3 regions of the Rhizobium sp. BK661 genome follow, and region 3 is predicted to be linked to each of the others. Evidence: riboswitches for the same ligand, from Rfam matches in the RefSeq annotation. Region 3 holds a riboswitch; each other region holds the start of a gene.

Region 1 (2,260 bases), on a different contig from region 3:
TGCGGACCTCATTACCAACGCGATCAACTGAAAAACTCCAACGTCATAAAAGCTTCACTGAACTGTCACACCTTCGTCATGAACGCTAGATGAACCGTTAGGTTTCCAGCATTTGTGATTGGTGGATAAGGGCCGAGGGCCGTGTGCCCGACACCCATCGCTACCCCGCGTCGACTTGTGCTCGGTGGCGAGGCATCGTAGGTCAGGGGAATCGATGTCAGGAGGATTTAGATTGAGAAGTTCCGTCGAGATCTACAATGTCAGAACGGGCGAGGCGCGCGTCGTCTGGCAGACCGCGCAATTGGTGGAAGCGCCGAACTTTTCGCCGGACGGAAGCTATCTTCTGCTGAATGGCGACGGGCTTCTTTACCGGCTGGCGCTAGACGGTTCGGGCAAGGTCGCGAAGGTGGATACTGGCTTTGCCAGGACCTGCAACAATGATCATGGCATCTCGCCTAACGGCCGTGAGATCGTCATCTCCGATAAGACGGAATTCGGGAAGTCGACGATCTATGTGCTTCCCGCCGAAGGCGGGACGCCGCGACTTGTGACGCAAAATCAGCCGTCCTATTGGCACGGCTGGTCGCCCGACGGAAAAGAGCTCGCCTATTGCGGCATCCGCAACGACCTGTTCGATATCTACACGATCTCTGTGGCAGGCGGCGAAGAAAAGCGTCTAACGCATGGCGAAGGACGCAATGACGGGCCGGACTATTCCGCGGACGGCCAATGGATCTATTTCAATTCCAGCCGTACCGGCCTCATGCAGATCTGGCGGATCCATCCCGACGGGACCGGGCTCGAGCAGATCACCGGCGACAACTACGGGAACTGGTTCGCTCATCCGTCGCCCAACAATGACAAGGTTCTGATCCTCTCTTACGACCCTGACGTCTTCGATCATCCGCGCGATCTCCACGTTCGCCTGCGGCTGATGGACATGGACGGCGGAAATCTGAGGACGCTCTTCGATCTCTTCGGCGGACAGGGAACGATCAACGTGCCCAACTGGTCGCCTCTAGGCGATGAGTTCGCCTATGTACGTTATTACCCGGTCTCTGCGTAAAGGATTGCATCGAGCGATTTTTACCGGCATAGACCCTCCGTCGGGTGCCCGTCTCAGGCGGGAGAATCGGGAATTCGGTGAGAGACCGGAACGTGCCCAGCGCTGTAAGGCTGACGTCTGCCGCATCAAGCCACTGGTCCAGCACCGGGAAGGCGCGGCAGTCGGATGACGCCAAGTCAGAAGACCGGCCCGACATCGTAGACTGACCTGCGTGGACGGCGGGCGGTTGTGTTGTTGGGGATTGACGATGCGACCAGACCATTCAGGCTCCCTGTCGGGAGCCGCAGCCTTTTCGACCGAGGAACGTGACGCCGTTTATCGTGCGATCTCGACGCGTCGCGATGTCCGTTCGGAGTTTCTCCCGGATCCGATACCGGACGACGTTGTCCGCAGGCTCTTGACCGCCGCGCACCACGCGCCGTCGGTTGGGTTCATGCAGCCTTGGAATTTCGTCCTGGTGCGCGATCAGCAGGTGAAAGAGGCAGTATGGCAAGCCTTCGATCGCGCCAATCGCGAGGCCAGCGAGATGTTTGCGGGCGAGCGGCAGCAGCTCTACCGGTCGCTGAAGCTTGAAGGCATCCGCGCCGCACCGCTCAGCATCTGCGTGACCTGCGATCCGGATCGCTGCGGCGACGTCGTTCTTGGCCGAACGCACAATCGGCGGATGGATTCCTATTCGACGGTGTGCGCCGTGCAGAATCTGTGGCTGGCTGCCCGAGCCGAAGGTATCGGGGTTGGTTGGGTGAGCATTTTTCACGAGTCCGATATCAAGCAAATCCTCGGTGTGCCGGATCGCGTCGAGATCGTTGCCTGGCTCTGCGTCGGCTATGTCGATCAGCTCTATGACCAGCCGGAGCTGGCGGCCAAAGGTTGGCGTCAGCGGCTGCCGCTGGAGGAACTCGTGTTCACTGACCGTTGGGACAATTCGCTGGACTGAGGGTGGCTATTGTTGCTGCGGCTGAGGGCCCGGCTTTGCCGGGTTCTTCAGGTCGATCGTGCCTTGGTCGCCGGCCAGGAACTGTGGGCCGATCTGGCGGACCTTGCTGGTTGCCGGATCGTAAGGCCTGTCAGGTGCCTGTGGCTGCGAAGCCGCGGGGGTAACGGACTGGACCTTGGCCTCGGGCTTTTTGGTTTCGATCGTCGTAATTGATCCCTGCTGTGGAGGTTCGCTGATCGATTGGCTTTTTCGCATCC
Region 2 (2,260 bases), on a different contig from region 3:
CGGCGGCAACGGCGGCGCTGTCGACGACAGTAATCACGCCATCGACAGTGACCTGCGTGCGGATATCAGGCCAGTTGAAGGCGGCAACGAGCGGCTGCGGCAGCGCCAGGCCGGAAGTTTCGATGACGATGTGGTCGGGGCGCTGCTCGCGCTCCAGAAGCTTGGTCATCGTCGGAATGAAGTCGTCGGCCACCGTGCAGCAGATGCAGCCGTTGGTCAGCTCGATAATGTCATCCTCGGTGCAGTTCTCCGCGCCGCAGCCCTTCAGCACGTCGCCGTCGACGCCGAGATCGCCGAACTCGTTGATGATAAGCGCGATCTTCTTGCCGTTCGTGTTGGAAAGCAGATTGCGGATCATCGTCGTCTTGCCGGCGCCGAGGAAGCCGGTGATGACGGTCGCCGGAATTTTCTGCTGGTTCATGAATTCAACCCTTCATCTTCAGCGGCAGACCTGCCGCGATAAAATACACATCCGCGGCCTCGGCCGCGATCATTTGATGCAAGCGACCGGCGTGATCGCGGAACTCCCGCGCCATGCGGTTCTCAGGAACGATACCGAGACCGACCTCGTTGGAAACGATGACGAGCCGAGCACGCGCTGTCGCCAGATACGCGGCAAGCGAAGCAAACTCGGCCTCCATGTCGCGCGCCTCCATCATCAGATTGGTAACCCAAAGCGTCAGGCAATCGACGAGGATCGCCCGCCCCTCGCCGTCGATCGCTCGCAGGCAGCCGACTAGATCAAGAGGCTCTTCATGGGTGTGCCAGAGCTCGCCACGATCGGCCTTGTGCTTGTCGATCCGGGCGCGCATTTCCTCGTCCCAGGCCCGGCCCGTCGCCACGTAATGGCGCTCCAGCTCGCTTGAGGCGACCAGTTGTTCGGCAAAACGTGATTTTCCCGAGCGCGCGCCGCCCAGGACGAAGGTCGCACCGGAGGATATCGGGCTCATGGCAGATGATATCCGATCTGCGGGACGCTGCCGCAAAGGAGCGGAATGGCTGTTGGACGCAGCCGAAAACTCTTTTGTTCAGCCATGACAACCTCCGTGCTGGCAGCGGGCATAAGCCCAGGGATGGGCTTCTCGCCCGGCACGGTTGGCAGGTCTCCTGGCTCGCGGGTCTTGGCCGCGATCGGGGCGGACCGGAAACCGGTCGCCCCAGATCGTGCCAGCGGATTTTCCTCGCCTTCCCGGCTGCATTTCATGAAAAGGCGGACGATTCGTAGACGTAAGAGGCGTCCTGCCCCGGTTGATCATGATGCACTGCCAGTGACTTTTCCGTCGCCATCTCCGCGCCGCCCGCCTGCACCATTGCAGGCTGTCATCAACGCGAAAACAACGCCGGACGGAAAACCCTGACCGCTCTACAGTCGCGGGGTCGGCTATGATGACGGTGCCCGGATTGGGTCCACCGCTTCACATTCCCTTTTCATCCGCACCGATTCAACCGGTCCGGAACCATCCGTTGTGAACTCATCGTTAGGCAAGGCCCTTGGTGAAGTCAATCGGAAGCCGATGCGCGCCTCGGCACGGTATACTGCCGGACCCGCTCTCAACACGACCTTCTCTACCAAATTCATCGTCTTTTATCAGTTACTTACGTCACAAATTATTGTTGCGATCGCCGGTCTTTTGCCGCAATTGCGTCGCAAGCGGGTCGCGCCACCGATTTGCCCTTCCCTCCCTTCCACTTGATCGCGCCCACTGCCGCCTAGTTTTCCCGTGATGCTCCTAAGAATCGATATCCGCCGTTTCGGTCCATTCCATACCCTTCTCGACATCGGGCGGATGCGCGCACTGCTGCGACGCACTGAGCTGGGGATGGTCATCGCGGGCGCGATCGTCGGCGTTATCTCCGGACTTGCGGTGACGGGCATGAGCCTCGTTTCCCGCGAAATGCACAGTCTGATCTTCGGAATCAGCGATATCGAGCGGCTGAGTTCCTCGCAGATCGACAACAAGCTGCTGTTGCTGACGGCGCCTGTCTGCGGCGGCATACTATTGGGTCTGATGCTCTTCGTGCTTGCCAAAACGCGCAAGAAGCCGATGGTTGACCCGATCGAGGCTAACGCGCTGCATGGCGGCCGACTATCGCTCACCGACAGTATTCTGGTGGCGGTCCAGAACCTCATTTCGAACGGCTTCGGCGCTTCAGTGGGCCTAGAGGCCGGCTACACGCAGCTGGCGGCGGGACTGGCCTCGAAGCTTGGACTGAAGCTGCAGCTTCGCCGATCGGATCTGCGCGTTCTCGTCGGATGCGG
Region 3 (2,260 bases):
GTGAGAGGAGGTCGGCTCGAAAGGCGAGCGGTACCACCGCCCGCCTGTCGCTCTCAACGGATCAATAGGGATGCGCCAATGATGAGCAAGAGCAGTGTGACGGCGGCAGTCGTGCGTAGCAGGCGCGTGCGCCGGATCTGCGCGCCGCTCCAATCATAAGGCATTTGGTCCTCCTTGGGGCAAGGAACACGGCCCGACTGTGTCGGGTCGGAAAGCTATGGCATGGTTCGCTTGCGTAAGGCTGATCTAAATTAATGCTCAGAAAATTAGGTTGCCGGGCCTTCCACGCGCAGCGACCACCGGCTGCCATTGCTGGTCATGTGGACAATAGCGAGAGGTTCGATATCGGCGATCCAGAAGGAGGACACCGGAGCTTGTAGCGTGTTGATGATTGCTGCCCTGATGACCGCGGCATGAGTGATGGCGACGCTATGGCCACCGGCCTGCAGGCGCTCGCTCATCCAGGTGTTTACACGCATGCACACGGCGGCGATTGCCTCGCCACCGTGCGGCGCTTCTTCCGGTCGCGCCATCCAAACCGCCAGATTTTCCGGTTCCGCCTGCTGGATCTCCGCAATCGAGCGTCCTGCCCAGCGGCCAAAGTCACAATCGGCGAGCGCCTCGGAAAATTCCGGTTGTAGGCCAAGCGCCTCGGCCGTCTGCCGGGCGCGCAATGCCGGGCTGGCAACCACGCTATCGGCACGCCGGAGCCGAGGGACGATTGCCTTCGTCGCAATGATTGCCTTGTCGTTCAGCGGTTCGTCCTGCGGGAACCGCGCCTCGCGATTGGCGGCTGTCGAACCATGGCAGATCCAGGTGAGGCGCGTCATCACGTTGATCGTCTCCGGATAACGGGGAAGGGGACCTGCCGCTCTATGAAGTTTCGTTGACAGGCTCGAAGCCGCAGATATAACGGTTATGTTGTGGGTTTGGAAACCGGTGAAATTCCGGTGCGGTCGCGCCACTGTGATCAGGATGAGGATACCTCGGACTGGAAGTCAGACCCTGCCACGCAACAATTCTCGACTGAACGCGTCATTCCAGGAGGAATACATGTCTGACTCTACTTTTGCGCCCGTCGCCATACCCGCTCCGATTCCGGTTGGTGAGCTTTTGCCCTGGGCGATCTTCGGCGGTCTGCTGATGCTCATCGCCATCTATTTCGTCGGCACCGAAGAGGGCGCGATGGCGCTTTTCAACGGTATGTACGTGCACGAGTTCGTGCATGACGGCCGGCATCTTCTCGGCTTCCCCTGCCACTAAGGGAGTTCCGAACATGGTTGGAAATCTTTTGCTTCGCGGGATGCTCGCGGGCCTGATCGCTGGCATCCTCGTGTTTGCCTTTGCCCACACCTTCGGTGAGCCGCTGGTAGACCAAGCGATTGCGTTCGAGGAAGCCGCAGCGCAGGCAGCCGGCGAAACGGCCGAACCCGAGATCGTCAGCCGCGCCATGCAGGCCGGCATTGGTCTCTTCACCGGCGTGATGGCTTACAGCATCGCTGTCGGTGGGCTGTTCGCACTGGTTTTTGCCTTTGTCCAAGGCCGCTTCAGTGGTCTCGGGGCACGTGGAACGTCGGCAGTCATCGCGGTTGCGGCCTTCGTCTCCGTTGTTATCGTGCCGAATATCAAATACCCGGCCAATCCGCCGGCGGTCGGCAATCCGGATACGATCGGCGTCAGGACTGAGCTGTTCTTCCTGATGATCGTCGTTTCGATCGCCGCGCTCGTTGCCGCAATTGCGTTTGCACGCCGTCTCACTCCACGGTTCGGTGCCTGGAACGCAGGAATCTCAGCAGGTCTCGCCTATGTCGTCTTCATCGGTGTCGTGCAGTATCTGCTCCCGCCGATCAACGAGGTGCCGGAAGACTATTCGGCGGCGGTCCTTTGGCGTTTCCGTACGACCTCGATCGGCATGCACCTGATCTTGTGGAGCGTCCTCGGTGTGGCCTTCGGTGCGCTCGCCGAGCGCAAGCTTGGCGCCGTTGCAAAGCTGCGCGCTCACGCGCCGGCCTTCCATTGATCGGAGGGGCTCCGGAGCGATCCGGAGCCTCATTCAAACGATGATCTTTCGGCACTCAATTTTCCTTTTGTCCCTGCTCGCGTTGCTACAGTTTTGCTCGGTTGCGGAAGCACACCAGCGCAGCGGCAGCGGACCTCATACCGGCATTGCGATTGCCGAAATCTCACATGGCGAAATGATCATGTTCGCCGAGTATCGCGATCGGATCATCGGTCTCGCGGCCCGCGCGACGGACACGAC

What was found. Region 3 has a riboswitch for cobalamin ahead of FHX16_RS14255 (CbtB-domain containing protein). Riboswitches for the same ligand answer to the same signal wherever they lie in the genome.
Region 1: it holds a riboswitch for cobalamin, as region 3 does, so the genes downstream of both, bluB (5,6-dimethylbenzimidazole synthase) here and FHX16_RS14255 (CbtB-domain containing protein) in region 3, are expected to answer to the same signal.
Region 2: it holds a riboswitch for cobalamin, as region 3 does, so the genes downstream of both, cobU (bifunctional adenosylcobinamide kinase/adenosylcobinamide-phosphate guanylyltransferase) here and FHX16_RS14255 (CbtB-domain containing protein) in region 3, are expected to answer to the same signal.

The regions. Positions count from the first base shown of each region.
Region 1 is NZ_JANTYT010000004.1:258,939-261,198, forward strand. It holds gene FHX16_RS11965 (LTA synthase family protein) at 1-27, opposite strand, end outside; gene FHX16_RS11970 (hypothetical protein) at 233-1,066, shown strand; cobalamin riboswitch at 1,092-1,274, shown strand; gene bluB (5,6-dimethylbenzimidazole synthase) at 1,314-2,003, shown strand; gene FHX16_RS11980 (DUF2865 domain-containing protein) at 2,010-2,260, opposite strand, start outside.
Region 2 is NZ_JANTYT010000004.1:133,976-136,235, reverse strand. It holds gene cobW (cobalamin biosynthesis protein CobW) at 1-421, opposite strand, end outside; gene cobU (bifunctional adenosylcobinamide kinase/adenosylcobinamide-phosphate guanylyltransferase) at 426-950, opposite strand; cobalamin riboswitch at 1,080-1,477, opposite strand; gene FHX16_RS11340 (chloride channel protein) at 1,725-2,260, shown strand, end outside.
Region 3 is NZ_JANTYT010000005.1:356,412-358,671, forward strand. It holds gene FHX16_RS14250 (histidine phosphatase family protein) at 267-830, opposite strand; cobalamin riboswitch at 874-1,025, shown strand; gene FHX16_RS14255 (CbtB-domain containing protein) at 1,054-1,263, shown strand; gene FHX16_RS14260 (CbtA family protein) at 1,277-2,020, shown strand; gene FHX16_RS14265 (hypothetical protein) at 2,061-2,260, shown strand, end outside.